Regions from separate parts of the Pseudomonas helmanticensis genome, predicted to be linked through region 2. Evidence: predicted binding sites of a transcription regulator. Region 2 holds the regulator's gene; each other region holds the start of a gene.
The links. The regulator FliA, encoded in region 2, starts transcription of late flagellar genes. The targets are predictions, from matches to a motif close to CTAAAGTTTNNNNNNNNNNNGCCGNTAA.

Region 1 (7,877 bases), on a different contig from region 2:
CTACATGATTGCTTCGTATCTTGGTCTGGTGCTGGGTCAGTTGATTCTGGTGATGCACCCGGGCCTCGGTCTGGAACTGCTGATGCTGGTGGCCCTGTGCTTTGCGCTGTGTCTGGTGCCGGTAGCCTTGACCCGACGCATTCACCCGGCGCCGCTGCACCCTGCACCGATGGAGCCGCGCTTTTTTATCAAGCGCGTGCCGCAGTCGTTAAGTACGGTGCTCGGTGCCGGTTTGATCATCGGCTCGTTCTACGGTCTGGCACCGCTGTATGCGTCTCAGCAGGGCCTGTCGACCGAGCAGGTCGGTCTGTTCATGGGTAGCTGCATTTTTGCCGGATTGCTGGTGCAGTGGCCGCTGGGCTGGTTATCCGACCGCTACGACCGGGCGTTGCTGATCCGCTGCTTTGCCGGGTTTCTTGCGGTGGCAGCGTTGCCGCTGGCAATCCTGCCGCAGGTGCCGCTGGAGGTTTTGTTCGTCGTCGGGTTCATGTGTTCGCTGGTGCAGTTCTGTCTGTACCCGCTGGCGGTGGCGTTCTCCAATGACCACGTCGAAGGTGATCGTCGAGTGTCGCTGACGGCGATGCTATTGGTGACTTACGGTGTCGGCGCGAGCATCGGGCCGCTGCTCGCCGGTGTGCTGATGAAGCTGTTTGGCAGCCAGAGCCTGTATGCGTTCTTCAGCTTCTTCGCGCTGGTGCTGGTGTGGCGGATCCGTCCGAAAGCCGTGACCAATCTGCATCAGGTCGATGACGCACCGCTGCATCACGTGGCGATGCCCGACAGCATGTCCAGTTCGCCGTTGGTGGCAGCCCTTGACCCGAGGGTCGACGAGCACGTGGTGCAGGAGCAGATGCAGAATACCGTGGCGCCTGAGTCAGAACCGCAACCTGATCCAGGGCCTGAAGTTCAGCCTGATCCAGCGGTAGTGTCTGAACCGGAAGACGGCAGCGATAAACCGCCGCCGGACATCAGCGGTGCGCGGCCCTGACGCCATAGTTCAAACGATGCTTCAACTGTGGCAAGGGGCGCTTCACTCCCCAGCGAGAGCAAGCTCCCTCGCCACAAGGATCTCTTGCCTAGAGTTTTTCCGCAGGCACAAAAAAGGGCAGTCCCGCCAAGGACTGCCCTTCTTGTTTACGCAAACAAATCACATATCGTCTTTATCGAAGCGCCGTGCTTCACGCTGCAACTGATAAACGAAGCGTTCAACGTTGCGTGCGGCCGGGCCACTGATGTTGTGGAAGCGCAGGCCGGCGAAGGTGATGTTGAGTTTTTCTTCGAAGTGCAGGTAACGCAGTTCGACGGCGGTCGGCTGATTGCCGAACAGCGGCGGGGCGATCAGGCGGTCGTAGACCTGGCCCAGTTGCAGGCGGTCAGTGATGTCGCCTTCGAACCGTAGCTTGCAGCCGGTTGCGGAGATATCCAGCAGTTTGCCGTTGATCGGCGCCTTGAGCTTTTCGCCACCCAGTTCAACGCTGACCAGATCGGTGAGTTTCAGCGCCGCGCGGAAGGCGTTGCGGCGCTGGTGGTAAACCACCTCGGTCGGCAAGTCACCGGTATAGAAACGGTCGCCGTCGGACTCTTCGATGTTCAGCGTGCCGGTGCAATCCCAGGCGATACGCACGCCTTCGTGAAAACCTTCAACCTTGAACGGCTCGCCGGCCAGCAGGAAACGCTCGCCATCGCGCGGGATCATTTCGTCGAGGGCGATCGTTGCGCTGTCGCGGTCGACTTTGATCAGGTAGCTCTGAAAACGCTGGCTGCGTTCGTGGAACGTGATGATCAGCGGATCATGACTGTCTTGCAGCTGACGCAGGTTGCTGGAGATTTCCAGTGGCGTGGTGAGCACCTTAGGGGGCTGCGGAGCATCATCCGCGCTGAGGGCGTTGGACACGGTTTATCAATCTCCAGACAAAATATGACGACTAGCCAGCATTTTGCCAGCATGTTTCGCGGGTTGATAGAGCTGGCGCATCAACGACTCATGCCTGGCTGAGCGGACGCGGTACGGCGGGTTTGGCAAAAGTACCGCTGGCGTTATACAACGCTGGCGCTTCACCACCGGTGAGGATCTTCAGCTGATTGGCCGTGGCGGCCTGCTGGATCTGAATGGACTGGCCATTTTTGACGTTGGCAGCCTGGCATTGAGCGATCAGATCGGTCAGGGCATCGCCCTGGCTGAGCAATTGATCGCCAATGCTCGACTGGCCTGCCAGTTGCTCAAGACCTGAACGATCGGTCGGCAGGTTGAGGCTGGCGAGGATTTCGCTGCGCTTGCGGCCATGCTGTTCAAGCAGAATGATCAATGCCTGTTTGTGCGCCAGAATTTCTTCCAGCAACGGCATGTCGCGACCGTGCAACGCGAGGGATTCGGTTTGCAACAACTCCAGCAATTGTTGAGCTGGAGCAAAGTCGTCGTTGATCAGTTGCAATAAATTAGTGTCGTGCATGGCTGGCCTTGGGTGTTAAGCGTCCAAAAGCCTCGCGCCGGCAAAAGCCTAGCGCTGGGCTTCGAAGTTGAGCAGTTTGCTGGCTACACGGTTGCTGTCGACTTTGTAGCTGCCATCGGCAATCGCCGCTTTCAACTCGGCCACACGGGCTTTGTCGACAGCAGGCTGATCGCGCAGCTTGTCAGTGACCTTCTGCAACTGTTGAGCCTCATTGCTGAGGTGTACCGATTCCCCGCTTTTTGCGGTACTGGCCTGTTCGGCCGGGGTATTCAGCGGCGCGGAGGTGCCGGTTTCGGCGGTTTCCTTGGCGTTGCTGGTACGTGTACTGCCCGTAAGTGACGAGGAGCTGTTCAAACGGCTGAAATCGATGACCATGTTAAAAACCTCTGGGAATTTGGACGCTTGCCATGTTTTCGGCCATCCCCTGGAAAACTTTAGGCACATTTACCAATGGGCCTTGCATGCGCCGACGCGTGTCCTGCTGCGGCACAGTTTAGGGAACAGCCGTGGTCAGCGCCAGTTTTCTACATCGCCACTTCCACTTGGCCCGGCGCGATGACTTGCGCCTTGATGACCCGTTGCGAGTTGAGGTTTTTCACCCGGATCTGTTCTTTCAAACCGCCATTGGCCAGGGCTTCGCCGGGCATGCGCACGGCGAGCGTGCCGCTGCGGGCGGTAATGACCACCTGATCGCCTTTGCGCACGACTTCCGCCTGCTCCAGATGAACCAGGGTAATCACCTGATCGGCTACCGTTGGTCGGGTTAATTTCTGCCCGATCGCTTCGTCTACCGAGGTCAGGAAGCCTTGATTGATCACACTGACGTCGCGTTCACGCAAGGTCACGTCCTGCGGCTCGATTATGCCGGCGCGCTTGAGCGGGCGGGTGGTCGTCACAATCTCGCGAAACAGGCGGACTTGAGCGGGCACGAAGACCGTCCAGGGCGATGCGCCCTCACAGCGAACCTTGACGGTTACCCGTCCCAAGGGGCGTGCCGGACTCTCCAGCGAGGCTGTCAATTCCTTGTCGCACATAGGCATGCGCATACGTGGATCGAGCTGCTTGACCTCGATTTCGTAGCGGCCTTCGGTTTGACTGGTAGCCAGATAGTCTTCTACGGTGAACTCAAGAAAGCCCTGAGTGACGCCGATAAGCATGTCAGGCAAGGTAACCGTATCAGCAACGGCAGGGCTGCCAGCGAAGAAGAAGCAGACGGCAGACATCGCACACAGGCTTTTGCGAGTGCGGGATGTCAGGTGTCGGAAAAATGTCGTTTGAGCGTTCATACGAGTTAAAAAGCAAGCGCCGTGCCGTTTAGCAATGAATGTGCGTCGCAACAACACTTGGCGTTGGTGTAGGAGTCTGGGCATGGCTGGTGTAATGGATTCGGTGAACCAGCGCACGCAACTGGTGGGGCAGAATCGCCTGGAGCTGTTGTTGTTCCGTCTCGACGGTCAGCAGCTCTACGGAATCAACGTGTTCAAGGTGCGGGAAGTGTTGCAGTGCCCGTCGCTGACGTTGATGCCCAAGTCCAGTCCTGTCGTGTGCGGGGTGGCAAATATCCGGGGGGCAACCATTCCGATCCTTGATCTGGCAATGGCGACCGGTTCCGGAGCGTTGAAAGACAAGAAAAACCCGTTCGTGATCATCACGGAGTACAACACCAAGACCCAGGGTTTCCTGGTCCGCTCGGTGGAGCGCATCGTCAACATGAACTGGGAAGAGATTCATCCACCACCCAAGGGCACGGGTCGCGATCATTACCTGACCGCTGTGACTCGGGTGGACAATCAGTTAGTCGAAATCATCGACGTCGAGAAAGTGCTGGCGGAAGTTGCGCCGACACCGGAAGCGATTTCGGTGGGCGTGGTCGATGTCGAGACCCAGACCAAAGCGTTGTCGCTGCGGGTCTTGACGGTCGATGACTCGTCGGTGGCGCGCAAACAGGTCACGCGTTGCCTGCAGACGATCGGTGTCGAAGTGGTGGCGCTGAACGACGGCAAGCAGGCGCTGGATTACCTGCGCAAGCTGGTCGATGAGGGCAAGAAGCCGGAAGAAGAGTTCCTGATGATGATCTCCGACATCGAGATGCCGGAGATGGACGGGTACACCCTGACGGCCGAAATCCGCGCTGATCCACGCATGCAAAAGCTTCATATCATCCTGCATACTTCGTTGTCCGGGGTATTCAATCAGGCGATGGTCAAGAAAGTCGGTGCCGATGACTTCCTGGCCAAATTCCGTCCTGATGACCTGGCATCCCGGGTAGTCGACCGGATCAAAGCAGCAGATATCAGCTAAGGGCGTTTTGCCCTTGGCGGTCAACACGATTTAAGAGGCGGCATCATTGTCTACGGGTAATTTGGATTTCGAACAGTTCCGGGTCTTCCTGGAAAAAGCCTGTGGCATTTTGCTCGGTGAAAACAAGCAGTACCTGGTCTCGAGCCGTCTCAACAAACTGATGGAGCAGCAAGGCATCAAATCCCTGGGTGAGCTGGTCCAGCGCATCCAGACCCAGCCGCGCAGCGGTTTGCGCGAGCAAGTGGTCGATGCCATGACGACCAACGAAACCTTGTGGTTTCGGGACACCTATCCGTTTGAAGTCTTGAAGAACAAGGTCCTGCCTGAAGCGATCAAGGCCAGCCCCAACCAGCGTCTGCGGATCTGGTCGGCGGCGTGCTCGTCGGGCCAGGAACCGTACTCGCTGTCGATGTCGATCGACGAGTTCGAGCGGACCAACCTCGGTCAGTTGAAAATGGGCGTACAGATCGTTGCCACTGATCTGTCCGGCCTCATGCTCAACAACTGCAAGACCGGCGAGTACGACAGCCTGGCGATCGGTCGCGGTTTGTCGCCGGAACGTCTGCAGCGTTACTTCGACCCGAAAGGGCCGGGTCGCTGGGTGATCAAGGCGCCGATCAAGAACCGTGTGGAGTTCCGCTCGTTCAACCTGCTCGACAGCTATGCAGCGCTGGGCAAGTTCGACATCGTGTTTTGCCGTAACGTGTTGATCTACTTCTCTGCCGAAGTGAAGAAAGACATCCTGTTGCGCATTCACAGCACGTTGAAGCCGGGCGGTTATCTGTTCCTTGGCGCTTCCGAAGCGCTGAACGGTTTGCCGGACCATTACCAGATGGTGCAGTGCAGCCCGGGGATCATTTATCAGGCGAAATGATTGCATCGGCAACACAAAAAACGGCAGGCCCGCAAAGGCCTGCCGTTTTTTTATGCCTCTCACATCCCCCTCTGTAGGAGCTGCCGAAGGCTGCGATCTTTTGATCTTGCTTGCGCTGCAGCAAAAACAGGATCAAAAGATCGTCCGATCGCGGCCCGAGCCTGCGGCAGCTCCTACAGGGGACGGGCCGTCGTCGGGGCGGCAGAAAAGCGGCATTTGGCGGAAACCGGTTGCCGCTTTTCTGGCATTGCCGCTTTGCCGGCTCCTCGCAAAGCCCCGGTTTACGGGGTTTTTTCGCATTGGCACGCGGCTTGCTAAAGCTCAGTTACGAAAAACCGGTCACCTGAAGGTCCCGACATGAGCATCAGCTTCGATAAAGCGCTCGGAATTCACGAAAAAGCCCTGGGCTTCCGCGCCCAGCGTGCCGAAGTCCTGGCCAACAACATCGCCAACGCCGATACCCCGAACTACAAGGCTCGGGATCTGGACTTCTCCAAAGTGCTTGAAGCACAGACCCAGAAGAACGCCAACGGCACCATCGCCCTGAACATGACCAACAGCCGTCACATCGAAGCTGAAGGCGTGGGCAATGGCGACGAGTCGTTGCTGTATCGCACGCCGATGCAACCGTCGATCGACCAGAACACCGTGGACGCCCAACTGGAACAGTCGAACTACGCGGAAAACGCCGTCGGCTTCCAGGCCAGCTTCACGCTGCTCAACAGCAAATTCAAAGGGCTGGTGTCAGCCCTGCGCGGAGAGTAATCCATGTCCCTGTCCAGCGTTTTCAACATTGCCGGCAGCGGCATGAGCGCACAAACCACGCGTCTGAACACCGTGGCTTCGAACATCGCCAACGCCGAAACCGTTTCGTCGAGCATCGACCAGACCTACCGCGCCCGCCATCCGGTGTTCGCCACCATGTTCCAGGGCGGTCAGAACAGCGGCAGCAACTCGCTGTTCCAGAGCCAGGACGCCGCCGGTCAAGGCGTACAGGTGTTGGGCGTGGTCGAAGACCAGAGCAACCTCGAAGCGCGTTACGAGCCGAACCATCCGGCAGCCGACGCCAAAGGTTACGTCTACTACCCGAACGTCAACGTGGTGGAAGAAATGGCTGACATGATTTCCGCGAGCCGGTCTTTCCAGACCAACGCTGAAATGATGAACACCGCGAAAACCATGATGCAGAAGGTACTGACCCTCGGTCAGTAATAAGGGGCGACTGCCATGAGTGTTTCCGATACCACCAGCTCCCTGAGCATGAACGACATCCTGGCCAACTCATCGAAGTCGGCCAGCAGCAGCACCACCGGCGGCATCGCTTCGGCGACCAACAGTGCTACCGGCGGTCAGGCACTGGGCAAGGATGCGTTCCTGCAACTGCTGGTGACCCAGCTGAAAAACCAGAACCCGCTGGATCCGCAGGACAACAGCGCATTCGTTGCCCAATTGGCGCAGTTCAGCAGCCTGGAAGGCATCACCACGCTTAACAGCACCGTCAGCTCGCTGGCCGGTAACTACAACTCCTCGCAGGCGTTGCAGGCCTCGTCGCTGGTTGGCCGCAATGTGATCGTGCAAACCAACACTGCCCAGCTCGATGACCCAAGCAAAGGCCTGACCGGTTCGGCGACAGTGCCTACGTCGATTGCCGGCGGCACGGTGACCATCACCGACAGCAGCGGCGCTACCGTGCGCACCATTGACCTGGGCAGCCGCGCTGCCGGCAATGCCAGCTTCACCTGGGACGGCAAAGATGCGTCCGGCAATCTGGTCCCTGTCGGTACTTACACCTTCAAGGCCAACGCACCGATCAACGGCGCCGCGACAGACCTGGCGACCTACCTGCCAGCGACCGTCAACAGCGTGACGATCAGCCAGACCGGTGGCGAGCTGATGCTCAACCTGTCCGGCAAGGGCACCGTTGCCCTGTCCAAAGTACAAACCATTGGTATATAGAGCCGACTAACCGGCACAAAGGAGTGGAATATGTCTTTCAATATCGGCCTTAGCGGTCTCTATGCAGCCAACAAACAACTGGACGTGACCGGCAACAACATCGCCAACGTCGCGACCACCGGTTTCAAATCCTCGCGCGCAGAATTCGAAGACGTTTACTCGGCGACTCGTCTGGGCAGTGGCAGCAAAGTGATCGGCAACGGCGTGCGCCTGGCCAACGTTTCCCAGCAGTTCACCCAGGGTGACATCAACAACACCGGTAACGTGCTGGACATGGGCATCAACGGTTCGGGCTT
Region 2 (7,877 bases):
TCTGCGGACCTTCACCCTGCGAGAGATGTTTTTGTGGATCTTTTTCTGCAAGCATCGCGGCGCGGTCATGTTCGATGCCCGCAAAGCGGTCGACCTGACTGGCCATGAGCACGAGTTTGAGCAAATTGCTTTCGACTTCGGTGACCAGTTGGGTCACACGCTTGATCACCTGACCGGTCAGATCCTGGTAATCCTGAGCCAGCAGGATGTCGTTGAGATTGCTCGACACCGCACGGTTGTCCGTGCTGCTGCGTGACAGAAAACCGTCGACCCGGCGCGCCAGTTCGCGGAACTCTTCAGCCCCGACCTCGCGACGCATGAAGCGGCCCCAATCGGCGCTCAAGGTCTGGGCTTCATCGGCCAGACCATTGACCACCGGCGTGGCGCTTTCCACCAGATCCATGGTGCGGTTGGCCGCGGCTTCCGTCAGCTTGACCACATAGCCAAGGCGTTCGGTGGCGTCGGTGATTTGCGACACTTCCTCGGCCTGCGGCATGTTCGGGTCGATCTGGAAGTTGACGATCGCACTGTGCAGTTCACGTGTGAGCTTGCCGACTTCCTGATACAGGCCACGGTCACGGGTCTGATTGAGCTCATGGATCAGTTGCACAGCGTCGCCGAACCTGCCTTTTTCAAGGCTCTCGACCAGTTCGACCGCGTGTTTTTTCAGGGTCGACTCGAAATCGCCCTGTGAAGATTCGTTATGCTCCATAGCTCCCCCGCGCGTTCATCAGCCGATGCGTTCGAAAATCTTCTCGATTTTGTCTTTCAACGCCTGAGCCGTGAAAGGTTTGACTACGTAGCCGTTCACACCGGCCTGAGCGGCCTCGATGATCTGCTCGCGCTTGGCTTCGGCAGTCACCATCAATACCGGCAGGTGCTTGAGTTTTTCATCGGCGCGCACGTGGCGCAGCAGGTCGATACCGGTCATGCCCGGCATGTTCCAGTCTGTTACCAGAAAGTCGATGCTTCCGCTGTTGAGCACTGGAATGGCAGTCACGCCATCGTCAGCCTCGACGGTGTTGGTGAACCCAAGATCACGCAGCAGGTTCTTGATGATCCGCCGCATCGTTGAGAAGTCATCAACGATGAGGATTTTCATGTCTTTGTTCAATTCGACCTCCAAGCAGTCTTAAACGCGCCCAGCACCTGGACGCGCCACTTCAATCAATCGGCGCAGCACTCGAAGACTGTCTGGAGCACAACAGAGCAAGACCGGTGCCGTTCATCACCGCACCAGCCTCGTTCGCAGTGTCCCCACACTGCCTTCAGCGCGCTCGCCACTCCCCCAAACGCCCCCGCAAACGGGCCGCGCACTGGCTGTGTAACTGGCTGACCCGCGATTCACTGACGCCAAGGACTTCACCGATTTCCTTGAGGTTCAGCTCTTCGTCGTAGTACAGCGCCAACACCAGTCGCTCACGCTCCGGCAAATTGGCAATCGCGTCCGCCAGCGCTGCCTGGAAGCGTTCATCTTCCAGATCGCGCGACGGCTCGAGATGAGCACTCGCGCCATCCTCGTGCAGCCCTTCGTGTTCGCCGTCCTGCAACAGGTCGTCGAAACTGAACAGGCGGCTGCCCAAGGTGTCATTCAAAATCCCGTAGTAATCGTCGAGACTCAATTGGAGTTCGGCTGCAACCTCGTGATCTTTAGCGTCACGGCCGGTTTTAGCTTCAATTGAGCGAATTGCGTCACTGACCATACGGGTATTGCGGTGAACCGAGCGTGGCGCCCAGTCCCCTTTGCGCACTTCGTCGAGCATCGCGCCGCGGATTCGAATGCCCGCGTACGTTTCGAAACTGGCGCCTTTGCTGGCGTCATATTTGGTCGAGACTTCGAGCAGGCCGATCATCCCGGCCTGAATCAGGTCTTCGACCTGCACACTCGCCGGCAACCGTGCCAGCAAGTGGTAAGCAATGCGTTTGACCAGCGGCGCGTAACGCTCGATCAGCTCGTACTGAGCGTCGCGTGCCGACTTCTTGTAGTAGTTCATACCGCTAGCGGTCATAACACGGGCCCTGCCGTTTGCTGCACGAGGCGCTCGACGAAAAATTCAAGATGGCCACGCGGGTTGGCCGGCAACGGCCAGGTATCGACTTTCTGCGCGATCGCCTTGAACGCCAGTGCGCACTTGGAACGCGGGAAGGCTTCATAGACGGCGCGCTGCTTCTGCACGGCCTTGCGCACACTTTCGTCGTACGGCACGGCGCCGACGTATTGTAGAGCGACGTCAAGGAAGCGATCCGTGACCTTGGTCAACTTGGCGAACAGGTTGCGCCCTTCCTGAGGGCTCTGCGCCATGTTGGCCAGCACGCGGAAGCGGTTCATGCCGTAATCGCGGTTGAGCAATTTGATCAGCGCGTAGGCATCGGTGATAGAAGTCGGCTCATCGCAGACCACCAGCAACACTTCCTGCGCTGCGCGCACGAAACTGACTACCGAGTCACCAATACCCGCAGCGGTGTCGATCACCAGTACGTCGAGATTGTCGCCGATGTCGCTGAACGCCTGAATCAGGCCGGCGTGTTGCGCCGGGCTCAGGTGCACCATGCTCTGCGTGCCGGAGGCGGCAGGCACGATGCGGATCCCGCCCGGGCCTTGCAACAGCACGTCGCGCAATTCGCAGCGGCCTTCGATGACGTCGGCCAGCGTGCGTTTGGGGGTCAACCCCAGCAGAACGTCGACGTTCGCCAGCCCCAGATCGGCGTCCAGCAACATGACCCGACGGCCAAGCTCTGCCAGCGCCAGGGACAAGTTCACTGACACGTTAGTCTTCCCGACGCCACCTTTGCCGCCGGTCACCGCGATCACCTGTACGGGATGCATGCTGCCCATGTTATTTCTTTACCTTGTCTTGCATAGACGGAGGCCACATTACTGGCTGCGCGTTCACAACCGGAACAATGCATGGCAGACCATCGATGTAGGTACAAAAATTATTCATGAATACCTCAGCCTACCTGCTTGGTCGGGCTGTGATAGATATCAGCGAACATGTCAGCCATGGCTTCTTCGCTGGGTTCTTCCTGCATTTGCACGCTGACGGCGCGGCTGACCAGTTGATGACGGCGCGGCAGATGCAGATCATCCGGAATCCGTGGGCCATCGGTCAGGTACGCGACCGGCAATTCATGACTGATCGCCAGGCTTAACACTTCGCCAAGGCTGGCCGTTTCATCCAGTTTAGTCAGGATGCACCCGGCTAGCCCGCAACGCTTGTAACTGTGATAAGCGGCGGTTAGAACCTGTTTCTGGCTGGTGGTTGCCAAGACCAGATAATTTTTTGAGCGAATGCCACGACCGGCGAGGCTTTCGAGCTGCATGCGCAGGGCCGGATCGCTGGCTTGCAGGCCCGCAGTATCGATCAACACCACGCGTTTGCGCAGCAATGGATCCAGTGCCTGAACCAGCGATTGGCCCGGATCGACGTGAGTCACCGGCACATTGAGAATGCGGCCCAGCGTCTTCAGTTGTTCCTGCGCACCGATGCGGAAGCTGTCCATGCTCACCAGCGCGACATTCTGCGCGCCGTACTTGAGCACATAACGCGCGGCGAGCTTGGCCAGCGTGGTGGTCTTGCCCATGCCGGCAGGGCCGACCATGGCAATCACACCGCCCTCTTCCAGCGGCTCGACTTCCGGTACGGCAATCATCCGCGCCAGATGCGCAAGCAACATGCGCCAGGCCTGACGCGGCTCTTCGATATCGGTAATCATCGACAGCAAGTCGCGCGACAACGGACCGGACAAACCGATGCGTTGCAGACGACGATACAGATTGGCTTGCGCCGGACGGCTGCCTTGCAGCTGATTCCAGGCCAGGGTGCCGAGCTGCACTTCCATCAGCTCGCGCAGGCTGTTCAATTCAAAACGCATCGAATCCAGTGCACGCGGATCAACGCCGCCGGAGGACTGCGCAGGTGCCGGGGCCGGACGCGCCGGCGCGGCGTAGGTCGGTTCGGTCAGCGGTTCGGCAGCGGTCAGCGGCAGGCCGGCCGTCAAAGGCAGCCCGGCGAACAACTGGCGATTGGTGTTGCCGTCGGCTTCGCCACGCATGCTCAACTCGGCCTGGGCGGTGACGATGCGCGACTGGGTCTTGCGCAGCTCGTCTTCGAGTTCCATGTTCGGAACCCGCGGCGCCAGCGCCGACAATTTGTAATCCAGTGCCGCCGTCAACTCGACACCGCCGGCAATGCGACGATTGCCAATGATGGCGGCATCAGCGCCCAGCTCATCACGAACCAGCTTCATGGCCTGACGCATATCGGCGGCAAAGAAACGCTTAACTTGCATATACCACTACCTCAGCCGTTGGGCCCTACTGTCGCAACGATGGTCACTTGCTTGTTGTCCGGTATTTCCTGGTAGGCCAGCACGTGCAGTCCAGGGACTGCGAGGCGGCCAAAGCGCGAGAGCATCGCGCGCACCGGGCCTGCTACCAACAGGATCACCGGCTGACCTTGCATTTCCTGACGCTGCGCCGCTTCGATGAGCGAACGCTGCAGCTTCTCGGCCATGCTTGGCTCCAGCAGAACGCCCTCTTCCGAGCCTTGTCCTGCCTTCTGCAGACTATTGAGCAATATTTGTTCCAACCTTGGTTCCAAGGTGATCACAGGCAGCTCGGACTCAGTGCCTACAATGCTTTGGACGATGGCGCGGGATACGCCGACGCGCACAGCGGCCACCAACGCGGCGGTATCTTGACTCTTGCTGGCGTTGTTGGCGATTGCTTCAGCAATGCTGCGAATATCGCGCACCGGCACATGTTCGGCGAGCAGCGCTTGCAGCACTTTGAGCAGTTGCGACAGCGAAACCACCCCCGGCACCAGTTCTTCAGCCAGTTTCGGCGAGCTTTTGGCCAGCAATTGCATGAGTTGCTGCACTTCCTCGTGGCCGATCAGCTCACTGGAGTGCTTGTACAGAATCTGGTTCAAGTGCGTGGCGACCACGGTGCTGGCGTCAACCACGGTGTATCCGAGGGATTGTGCCTGCGCACGCTGGCTGATTTCGATCCACACCGCCTCCAGGCCGAAAGCCGGATCTTTGGCGTTGATCCCGTTGAGCGTGCCGTAGACCTGGCCCGGATTGATCGCCAGCTCGCGATCCGGGTAGATCTCGGCTTCGGCGAGGATCACGCCCATCAGGGTCAGGCGATAGGCGCTTGGCGCCAAGTCGAGGTTGTCGCGGATGTGCACGGTCGGCATCAGAAAGCCCAGATCCTGCGAGAGCTTCTTGCGCACGCCCTTGATCCGCGCCAGCAATTGTCCGCCCTGGTTGCGATCAACCAGCGGAATCAGGCGATAACCGACTTCCAGGCCGATCATGTCGATCGGCGTCACATCGTCCCAGCCCAGCTCTTTGGTTTCCATGGCGCGGGCCGGCGACGGCAGCAGCTCTTGCTGGCGCTTGACCTCTTCCAGTGCCACGACCTTGGCCACGTTCTGCTTTTTCCAGAACAGGTACGCGCCACCACCAGCCAGCGCGGCCATGCTCAGGAACGAGAAGTGCGGCATGCCCGGCACCAGGCCCATGACCGCCATCAAACCAGCGGCCACGGCCAGCGCTTTCGGCGAGGCGAACATCTGGCGGTTGATCTGTTTGCCCATGTCTTCCGAACCGGAAGCGCGGGTCACCATGATCGCTGCAGCTGTGGATAACAACAGTGATGGCAATTGCGCCACTAAACCGTCACCGATGGTCAGCAAGGCGTAAACCCGACCGGCATCGCCGAAGCTCATGTTGTGCTGGAAGATACCGACGGCCATGCCGCCGATGAGGTTGATGAACAGAATCAGCAGGCCGGCGATTGCATCACCACGGACGAACTTGCTGGCACCGTCCATCGAACCGTAGAACTCGGCCTCCTGGGCGACTTCCTGACGGCGCATCTTCGCTTGATTCTGGTCGATCAGACCGGCGTTGAGGTCGGCGTCGATCGCCATTTGTTTGCCGGGCATCGCATCGAGGGTGAAGCGCGCGCTCACCTCGGAAATCCGCCCGGCACCTTTGGTCACCACGACGAAGTTGATGATCATCAGGATCGCAAACACCACGATACCGACCACGTAGTTACCGCCGATCACCACCTCACCGAAGGCCTGAATCACCTTACCGGCGGCGGCGTGGCCGTCCTGACCGTGGAGCATCACCACCCGCGTCGAGGCCACGTTCAACGCCAGCCGCAGCAGGGTCGCGACCAGCAGGATCGTCGGGAATACGGCGAAATCCAGCGGCCGCAGTGCGTATACGCAGACCAGCAGCACGACGATCGACAGGGCAATGTTGAAGGTGAAGAACACGTCGAGCAGGAACGGCGGCACCGGCAACATCATCATCGCCAGCATCACCAGCAACAGCAACGGCACGCCCAGATTGCCCCGACTTAAATCGGCAACGTTTGTGCGTGCTGTGTTGAATAACTGAGAGCGATCCACCGGTTTTCCCCGTTCCTTTAAAGCAAACTTTTGACGCCCAGAGCGGGCTCACGGCGGCTACTGCAAGAAGCTTTCCAACTTTTGCCGGGGAACGAAATAGCGAGGGAATAAACACGCCCCCTGTAGGAGTGAGCCTGCTCGCGATAGCGGTTTGTCTGGTTCGAATTCATCGACTGAAAAAACCCCATCGCGAGCAGGCTCACTCCTACAGGGGATTGCATTCCAAATGTCAGATTTAAATGCAATCCAAATGTGGGAGCGAGCCTGCTCGCGAAGAGGCCCTCATGTTCGGCGCAAATTTCTTCATTTAAACGAAGCTGTTTAAAAGACACCTGCAGACACGGTCTCAAGGCTACAAATCCTTGCGCCTTTGCCTACAGCCAAGCCAGAATCCGCCGGCTTGTGCGCTTTGGGGTCGGATTCTATTGTGGTTCGGTCGCTGATCGTTCAGTGATCGGGTTTAGCAGCCCGGGTTTTTCTCTAGACGCACAAGTCCGTTGTCGTTATGGCGGCTTTGCGTGGGGCACTTCGGTGCGCCGGGTTCTAGAGTCCTGGTCTGCTAACCCGCGTACAGCCGCCACCCTCTTCGTTAGCAGCGAACGTTGGCAGCTTCACCACTCTAGAGGCTCTACCGATGATCAAACCAACACCAAACCCACCCGAAACCGACCCCGCCTCACCTTACGAATCCATCGATTCAAAAAAACTCCACGACGCCGCCGAACGCGCCCTCGATCACTACCTCTGCCCCGGCAACACTCGGCCTGCGCGCAAACCCAGCACGATGTACGCCGTCGTCGCGGACATCAAAAGCGAAGAGCTGCTGGCCAACGCCTGCGAAACCCTCGCCTCAGCCAGAACCATCGCCCATGACTTCGCCAACCTCATACCCGCATCGCAGCGCCGAACACTGCTGGGGATCGCGCAATTGATCATGCTCGGGGAGTTGGCCGTTAACCGGGCGCTGGATAACTTGGAATTGCCGAATTAGTTCGGCCACAAATCGTTCCCACGCTCGGCGTGGGAATGCCTCAACGGACGCTCCGCGTTCGGCTCTGGGAAAGGGACGCGGAGCGTCCCGCGCTGCATTCCCACGCAGAGCGTGGGAACGATCAAAGAGTTGGCAGGTGCTGGCAACCATCCGACACGGCGTCGAATGACCGTCAGGAATCGCGGCGCAGGTCCGGCGGAATCGGCAGATCGTCCTTGAGCGGATCCGGGCGTTTGCCCTTGCCCGCGCGGTATTGGCGGATCTGGTAGACGTAGGCCAGTACCTGGGCTACCGCCAGATACAGGCCGCCAGGAATTTCCTGATCCAGTTCCGTGGAGTAGTAGATCGACCGGGCCAGCCCCGGCGACTCAAGGAGCATGACGTTGTTGGCCACGGCGATTTCGCGGATTTTCAACGCGAGGAAGTCGCTACCCTTGGCCAGCAATACCGGT
Region 3 (7,877 bases), 2.1 Mb from region 2:
CGGTTGCGCGCTGTCCAACAGCAGCAACAAGGCTGTTTGCGCGATCGCCGCCGGTATCACCGCGTGTGGCGTGGCCATGGGCGCCAACTACTATCTGGATCAGCGTCGCAGCGAATACTCCGACACCACCACCCGTCTGGCGAAGATGAACAGCGATGTCGAGCAAGACACGCAAAACGTGGTGGCCCGTACCGCGACCGCGCAACAAGTGATCAACGACGATCAGGCACGCATCGCCCAGATCAAAAAGGACATCGCCAGCAAGAAGGTCGACAAGACCAAGGCGCAGGCGCAAATCGCCGAAATCGACCAGAACATCGCCCGCCTGCGTAAAGACCTCGGCAACATGCGCACCAAGGTCACCGAGTACACCAAGGTGGCCGACGCCGAACGCGCGCAAGGCGCCAGCGCCGAGATCAAGCAGGTCGACGTGAACATTCTGAAGATGAACGAGAAAGTCGCCGCCCTGCAAAAGGAAGTCGACGGTCTTTACAGCCAGCGCTCCGCGATCACTCTGGGTTAAGCACATGACGCTAAAACAGCTGGCGGTCCTCACCGCCATCCTGGCCTTGAGCGGTTGCGCGACCAAGCCTGGCGAATGCGATTCGACCAATCGCGACAGCAGCATGCTGACCAAGATGAACTGTGACTACTCCGGTGGCTACAGCGATCAGGTCAAGCAGAAGGAGCAGGCACTGACCGAATCGCGTCTGCAAAACGCGATGTTCCGCCAGGTCTACGAGAACATTCAGGCCCAGCAACTGAGCACCAGAACCGATCTGGCCAGTCAGCAGAAATCCCAAGCTGAGTTGAACCAGTCGCTGGGCAAGCTGCTGACCTCGCTCAAGGGCCGGCGCGGTAATGAAGGCTCGGTGCAGAAGCAGATTGCCGATCTGGAGCAGCAGCTCAAGGCGTCGCAGGCAGCCCCTACCGCCAAGGCTTCACCGGCGACTCTGGCGGCCAAGCAGGAACAGCTGAAAACGCTGCAGAAGAAGGTCAATCAACTGCAGTTCAGTCTCGGTTACGAAGAGTAACTTTTCACCCCGCAGGCCTCCCGTCGGAGGCCTGCAGCTTTTTCAGGAATCGTCGTCATGCAGCGGGTCATCAGGGATGCGCACGCCACACCGGAGGGGATGAGTGCGCTGCAGGCCAAAGTCGCCCTCATTCAAAAACACTTTCCGCCGACCAGCGCGAGCCTGTTCGCCATCCCCCGGATGGGCAGCGGCGATGTGCTGGAATGGTGGACCGAACTGGGTGGCCAGCCCACGCCCTATGCCGAACTCAATGAGGACGCGCAACGACGCTTGCTGCAAACCTATGAGGTGCGCCAGACCTCCCTCGAACAATTGGCCGATGAATTGCAAAAACGCGGGCAGCCGACGGTAGCGGATGACTTGCGCAACCTGCTCGGCAGCCCTGAGCTGGACAAGCTTTACAGCCTCAATGGTGAGCCGCTGGTGGTGCGCTGGAACCAGCGACCGCCGCGACCGATCGTGCCGCCGGTCGTACCGCCAGTGCCATTGGCGCCGGTGGTGCCGCCTTCGCGCCGTGGCTGGTGGATCGCCGCTGCCTTGCTGGCGCTGCTGTTGTTGCTGCTGGCGCTGTGGCTCTGGTGGTTTCTGCACCGTGAACCTGTTGTCGTTGCAGTTCCCCCCGCAGCAGCGGTCGTGGCGCCTGTGGAACAACCGGTCGAGCCGGTGCCCGAGCCTGTGGTCGAACCGCAACCGGTTCCAGAACCAGAGCCGGAACCCGAGCCGGCCCCGGAACCCGTCCCGCCGCCAAAACCGGTGGTCGTTGCCCCGCCGCCGCCACCGACACTGGACAACTTCGCCTGCCGTAAAAAAGCCCCGAATGCGGTGATCCCGCAATTCGTCGTGGTGCTCGATACATCAGGGTCGATGGAGCTCAACACCAAAGCGGTGAAAGCCGACGAAGAATGGTTCTTTGGCAACAGTCTCAACCAGTACATGGACCCCAATCGTGCCATGCGAATCTTCGAGAAACCGAGCCGCATGAACGTCGCCCAGGATTCGCTGGCCGGCATGATCAACGCGCTGGACCCGAAGATCGACACGCGCCTGATCACCTTCGCCGGTTGCGAAAGCACACCTGACCAAGGGGTGTTCAAGTTTGCCGATCGTTCACGCCTGATCAACGGGATCCGTGGCCTGGTACCCAACGATGGCACGCCGTTGGCCGATAGCCTGGCGAAAGCGGCGAGCACCGTGGACGGGCGTAACAATGACGCGGTGATCGTGATGTTCATCGACGGCGAGGACGGTTGCCAGAAGGACGTCTGCGCGGTATCCCGACGCATTGCCCAGGAGCAACCGCGGTTGCGGGTCAATGTGGTGAGCATCGGCGCCGGTGGACCTTCACAGTGCATCGCGAAAAATACCGGAGGCCGGGTTTACGCAAGCACCAACGCGGCCGAACTGGCCAAACAGTTGAAACTGGCGAGCAAGGAAGTCTCCAGCAACGCCAAATGTAACTGACACACACCGGCTCCTCGTCACCGCGTAATCCCCCTGTAGGAGCTGCGGCACGCTGCGATCTTCTGATCTTGCTTTGCAGAATCAGAAGATCGCAGCCTCGTTTCGCTCGTCAGCTCCTACAAGAGGCATCAGCGGAAGCGGTCGACCTCAGAGCGCAGGTCTGCTGCGAGTTTCTCCAGCTCTTTGGCGGTGACGGCGAGGTTTGACACCACTTCGCGCTGTTCACTGTTGGCCAGCGCAATGCTCTGCAGGTTGCTGCTGAGCAATGTCGCGGTGCTGCTCTGCTCCTGAGTCGCCGTAGTAATCGCGGCAAATTGCTGACCCGCCGAGCGGCTCTGCTCATCGATGCGTGCCAGCGCCGAGGCGACATTGGCGTTACGCGACAGGCCTTCCTGCATCAGCACATTGCCCTGCTCCATGGTGCTGATCGCGTTGCCGGTTTCCTGCTGGATGCTGTGAATCATGCTGGAAATTTCATCGGTGGCCTGGCGAGTACGCGATGCCAGGCTGCGCACTTCATCCGCCACCACGGCAAAGCCACGCCCTTGTTCACCGGCACGCGCCGCTTCAATCGCAGCGTTGAGCGCCAACAGATTGGTCTGCTCGGCAATCGAGGTGATCACCCCGACAATGCCGCCGATTTCCTGCGAGCGCTGGCCGAGTGTGTTGATTACTGTGGCGGTGCTGTTCAGCGCGCCGGCGATTTGCTCCAGCGAGGACGAAGCCTCTTCCATGGAGCTGCGACCAATCTGCGTTTGCTGGGCGTTTTCCTGTGCCAGACGCTGAGTCGCGCCCATGTTGTCGGCAATGTTCAACGAGGTCGCGCTGAACTCTTCCACCGCACCGGCCATGCTGGTGATTTCGCCGGACTGCTGCTCCATGCCCTCATAAGCACCGCCGGATAAACCGGACAACGCCCGCGCACGGCTGTTGACCTCTTCCGAAGAGCGCCGGATGTGCTCGACCATAGTCGACAACGCTTGGCTCATCTGGTTGAACGCGCGGGACAGCTGACCGATTTCGTCGTTGCTCGACACGTTCAGGCGCACGCTCAGATCGCCGGCGCCCAAAGCTTCGGCCTGACGCACCAGGTCACCCAGTGGCGCCAGTTTGCTACGCAGCAGCCAGACCACCGAACCGACCGCCAGCAACATCGCCAGCAAGCTGCCAATGGCCAGTTGCGTACCGACGCTCCAGGTCACAGCGCGGATCTCGGCTTTCGGCATGCTCGCCACCACCGACCACGGGCCACCGTCGAACGGCACAGCAACGCTGTAGAAATCTTCGGCCTTGTCACCCCAGAACTGACCTTTGCCCGGTGTCTTCGCCAGACCGCTGATGACCGGAATCGCTTGATCCAGCGCCTGCACGCCCGCCGGCGGAACCAGCCATTTGTTTTGCTCATCGAGCAGCGCCAGCGAACCCGTCTGGCCGATACGGAAACGCTTGAGGTTGTCGAACTGAGCGTTCTGCGCATCGGTGTAATCGAACCCGACGAACAGCACCGCAATCACCTTTCCGCTACCATCGCGCACCGGGGTGTATTGGGTCATGTAGGAACGGTCGAAGAGCAACGCGCGGCCGACATAGCTCTGCCCGGCCATCAACTTCGCGTACGCCGGGTGAGCATGGTCAAGCAAGGTGCCGATGGCGCGGGTGCCATCCTGCTTGGTCAGCGAGGTGCTGACCCGCACAAAGTCTTCTCCACTGCGCACGAACAGCGTGGCGACGCCAGCCGTCATCTGCTTGAACTCGTCGACTTCCTTGAAGTTGTTGTTCAGCACTTCGCTGCCCAGATGCAGGCCCGGGGTTTGCGTGCCAGCGACCGTCACCGGCTCATCGGCGTGAATGCTCAGGCCGGCGCTGAAGCGCTTTTCGAACAACCCGCTCAGACGCTGGGTGCTTTCACGCAGCGTGCCGTGAAAGGTGCTCAGTTGGTCGGCCAGCAGCCGCGCCTCACTGGCCAGATGTTCTTCACGGGTGGCGAGGTTGGCCGAATCCAGCGAACGCAGGGCGAACACAGTACTGCCACTGATGACGATTGCCAGTATCACAGCGAGCGCGAGGCCCAGCTGCGAGGCGATCCGAGCGCGAGGTTGAGACATGCACAGCTCCTGGCCGAGCCACGGGATCCTCCTTGATCTCGACTCGGATAATTTTCTAATAGTTGGGGGTGAATCGTGGATACCGGCACGACGGTTCCACTTGCTCATAGTCGGCGGTAAAACCGAATACTTGAGCGCATTGCGAGGGTATGGCGCAAGGCCGCCATTGTGGCGGCTCGAACGTTTCAGCTCAAGCGTGCAACGTCCGGCAGCTCCATGGCGCGGACTTCGCCCTGCAGGAAGTCGCTGAGGCGGCGCAAACGTTCACCTCCCGGACGGGTCTTCGGCCACACCAGGTAATAATTCAATCCACTGGCGACCGCAGTCGGCCATGGCAGGCTCAGCCGTCCTTGCGCGACATCTTCGGCAACCATCAACAGATCGCCCATCGACACACCGTAACCGCGCGCCGCCGCGATCATGCCCAATTCCAGCGTGTCGAAGACTTGCCCGCCCTTGAGCGAGACCTGATCGGACAAGCCCATATGCTCCAGCCAACTGCGCCAGTCGCGGCGATCCGGCGTCGGATGGAGCAATTCGGTGGAGGCCAGTCGAGACAAATCCCACGGCTGATCATTCAGCAGGTTCGGTGCGCCGACCGGGATCAGTTCTTCCGGAAACAACAGACTCGCTTCCCAGTCCGGGGGGAAATGGCCGTCGCTCAACAGCACTGCACAATCGAACGGCTCATCGTTGAAATCCACCGAATCCACATCCATCCACGCGCTGGTCAGTTGCACTTCGTTGCCCGGTTGCAGGTGACGGAAGCGACTCAGCCGCGCCAACAGCCAACGCATGGTCAGGGTCGACGGGGCTTTCATGCGCAAAATGTCGTCTTCGGCACGCAAGGTGTTGCAGGCCCGCTCCAGTGCACCGAAGCCTTCGCGGATGCCTGGCAACAGTAACCGCGCGGCTTCAGTCAATTGCAGATTGCGCCCGCTGCGATGAAACAGCCGGCAGGCAAAGTGATCTTCGAGCGTACGAATATGCCGGCTCACCGCACTCTGGGTGATCGACAACTCCTCGGCCGCACGCGTGAACGAGCTGTGCCGCGCGGCGGCTTCGAATGCGCGCAGGGCATACAACGGAGGAAATCGACGAGACATGCACAAGGCTCCTGCAGCGGGATACAGCGAAATGGACAGTTTCTACTCATGATGAGTTTTAATCATGCCACCCATCCTTTTTATCCCTTTGTGCAAAGCCTGCCAAGCGCCGAGAATCGACGGTCTCCTGTTCCCTCCGAAATCGAGTGGTGATGACCATGCAGCATCCTGTGCGTACCGAACTCTGGGCCATTCTGCGGCTGGCAGGGCCGTTGATTGCTTCCCAGTTGGCGCACATGCTGATGGTGCTGACTGACACCCTGATGATGGCGCGCCTCAGTCCGGAAGCGTTGGCTGGCGGCGGACTGGGTGCGGCGACTTATTCGTTCGTGTCGATTTTCTGCATCGGCGTGATTGCGGCGGTCGGCACGCTGGTGGCGATTCGCAAGGGTGCCGGCGACATTATTGGTGCAGCGCGGCTGACCCAAGCCGGTTTGTGGCTGGCGTGGCTGATGGCGTTGGGCGCCGGGTTGCTGCTGTGGAACCTGAAACCGGTGTTGCTGCTGTTCGGCCAGACCGAAACCAACGTCAATGCTGCGGGGCAATTTCTGATCGCCCTGCCCTTCGCCCTGCCCGGCTACCTGAGCTTCATGGCCCTGCGCGGCTTCACCAGTGCGATTGGCCGGGCGACGCCGGTGATGGTCATCAGCCTGGCCGGCACGGTGGCCAACTTCCTGCTCAATTACGCGTTGATCACCGGCATGTTCGGCTTGCCGAAGATGGGGCTGATGGGCATCGGTCTGGTCACGGCGATTGTCGCCAACTGCATGGCGCTGGCGTTGGCCTGGCATATCCGTCGGCATCCGGCCTATGACGCTTATCCGCTGCGCGCAGGCTTGTCGCGGCCCAACCGGCAATATCTCAAAGAATTGTGGCGTCTCGGCCTGCCAATCGGCGGCACCTACGCGGTGGAAGTCGGTTTGTTTGCCTTCGCGGCGTTGTGCATGGGCACCATGGGCAGCACGCAGTTGGGCGCGCACCAGATCGCCCTGCAGATTGTCTCGGTGGCGTTCATGGTGCCGGCGGGCATGTCGTATGCGATCACCATGCGCATCGGCCAGCATTACGGCGCCGGGCAACTGCTGGATGCGCGGATGTCGGGCCGCGTCGGAATTGTTTTTGGCGCGGTGGTGATGCTCGGGTTTGCCATGGTGTTCTGGTTGTTGCCCAACCAGTTGGTCGGGTTGTTTCTCGACCATGACAATCCGGCGTTTGCCGAGGTCATTCGTCTGGCGGTGAGCCTGCTGGCGGTGGCGGCGTGGTTTGAGTTGTTCGATGGCACACAGACGATTGCCATGGGCTGCATTCGTGGACTGAAGGATGCGAAAACCACATTTCTGGTCGGGCTCGGTTGCTATTGGCTGATTGGCGCACCGGCGGCGTGGTGGATGGCGTTCCACTTGAACTGGGGGCCGACGGGCGTCTGGTGGGGATTGGCGCTGGGCCTGGCGTGTGCGGCGGTGAGCCTGACGCTGGCGTTTGAATGGAAGATGAAGCGGATGATTCGGCTGGAGCCTGTGTCACAGAGGTTCGAGGCTGTTCGTGCGGATTAAGATCAAAAGATCGCAGCCTTCGGCAGCTCCTACATGAATCGGTGCAGGAGCTGCCGCAGGCTGCGATCTTTTAAACGGCCTCCACAGAAACCTGTTGGCTTGAGCCAAACGTCAGGTATTCAACCAACTCCGCCAACGGCAACGGCCGGCTGATCAGATAGCCCTGCACCTGATCGCAGCCAAACCCGCGCAGCAACTCCAGTTGCTCCGGCGTCTCGACCCCTTCCGCCACCACTTCCAGATGCAGGTTGTGCGCAAGATTGATCATCGCGTGCACCAGTTTGCGGTTCTCTTCGCGCTGCTCCATGCCGCCGACAAAGCTCTTGTCGATCTTCAGCAAGGTGATCGGCAGGCTGTTGAGGTGCACGAACGAGGAAAATCCGGTGCCGAAGTCATCCAGCGAGAAACGCACGCCGAGCCGGCCGAGGGCGTCCATGGTCTGTTTGACCAGATCGCTGCGGCGCATCACGGCGGTTTCGGTCAGTTCGAACTCCAGCCATTGCGCCTCGACGCCACGCTCAGTGATCAACCGACTAAGCGTCGGCAACAACTGGCTGTCCTGAAACTGGCGGAATGACAAATTGATCGCCATGTGCAACGCCGGCAGACCACGCTCGC

Region 1: flgM (flagellar biosynthesis anti-sigma factor FlgM) is a predicted target of FliA. The motif match lies at 2,861-2,888, and genes of this name have one in related genera.
Region 3: QOL84_RS20445 (methyl-accepting chemotaxis protein) is a predicted target of FliA. The motif match lies at 4,708-4,735, and genes of this name have one in related genera.

The regions. Positions count from the first base shown of each region.
Region 1 is NZ_FXUY01000002.1:836,259-844,135, reverse strand. Features, by position in the region: gene QOL84_RS26615 (MFS transporter) at 1-988, shown strand, start outside; gene QOL84_RS26610 (flagellar brake protein) at 1,148-1,894, opposite strand; gene QOL84_RS26605 (flagella synthesis protein FlgN) at 1,983-2,450, opposite strand; gene flgM (flagellar biosynthesis anti-sigma factor FlgM) at 2,499-2,825, opposite strand; gene flgA (flagellar basal body P-ring formation chaperone FlgA) at 2,975-3,736, opposite strand; gene QOL84_RS26590 (chemotaxis protein CheV) at 3,819-4,751, shown strand; gene cheR (protein-glutamate O-methyltransferase CheR) at 4,798-5,625, shown strand; gene flgB (flagellar basal body rod protein FlgB) at 5,983-6,390, shown strand; gene flgC (flagellar basal body rod protein FlgC) at 6,394-6,837, shown strand; gene flgD (flagellar hook assembly protein FlgD) at 6,853-7,581, shown strand; gene flgE (flagellar hook protein FlgE) at 7,612-7,877, shown strand, end outside.
Region 2 is NZ_FXUY01000001.1:2,531,820-2,539,696, forward strand. Features, by position in the region: gene QOL84_RS11200 (protein phosphatase CheZ) at 1-712, opposite strand, end outside; gene QOL84_RS11205 (chemotaxis response regulator CheY) at 731-1,102, opposite strand; gene fliA (RNA polymerase sigma factor FliA) at 1,269-2,009, opposite strand; gene fleN (flagellar synthesis regulator FleN) at 2,006-2,836, opposite strand; gene flhF (flagellar biosynthesis GTPase FlhF) at 2,953-4,293, opposite strand; gene flhA (flagellar biosynthesis protein FlhA) at 4,305-6,434, opposite strand; gene QOL84_RS11230 (DUF6124 family protein) at 7,069-7,425, shown strand; gene flhB (flagellar biosynthesis protein FlhB) at 7,598-7,877, opposite strand, start outside.
Region 3 is NZ_FXUY01000001.1:4,589,698-4,597,574, reverse strand. Features, by position in the region: gene QOL84_RS20460 (hypothetical protein) at 1-523, shown strand, start outside; gene QOL84_RS20455 (hypothetical protein) at 528-1,034, shown strand; gene QOL84_RS20450 (vWA domain-containing protein) at 1,092-2,495, shown strand; gene QOL84_RS20445 (methyl-accepting chemotaxis protein) at 2,624-4,600, opposite strand; gene QOL84_RS20440 (LysR substrate-binding domain-containing protein) at 4,786-5,706, opposite strand; gene QOL84_RS20435 (NorM family multidrug efflux MATE transporter) at 5,865-7,259, shown strand; gene QOL84_RS20430 (putative bifunctional diguanylate cyclase/phosphodiesterase) at 7,330-7,877, opposite strand, start outside.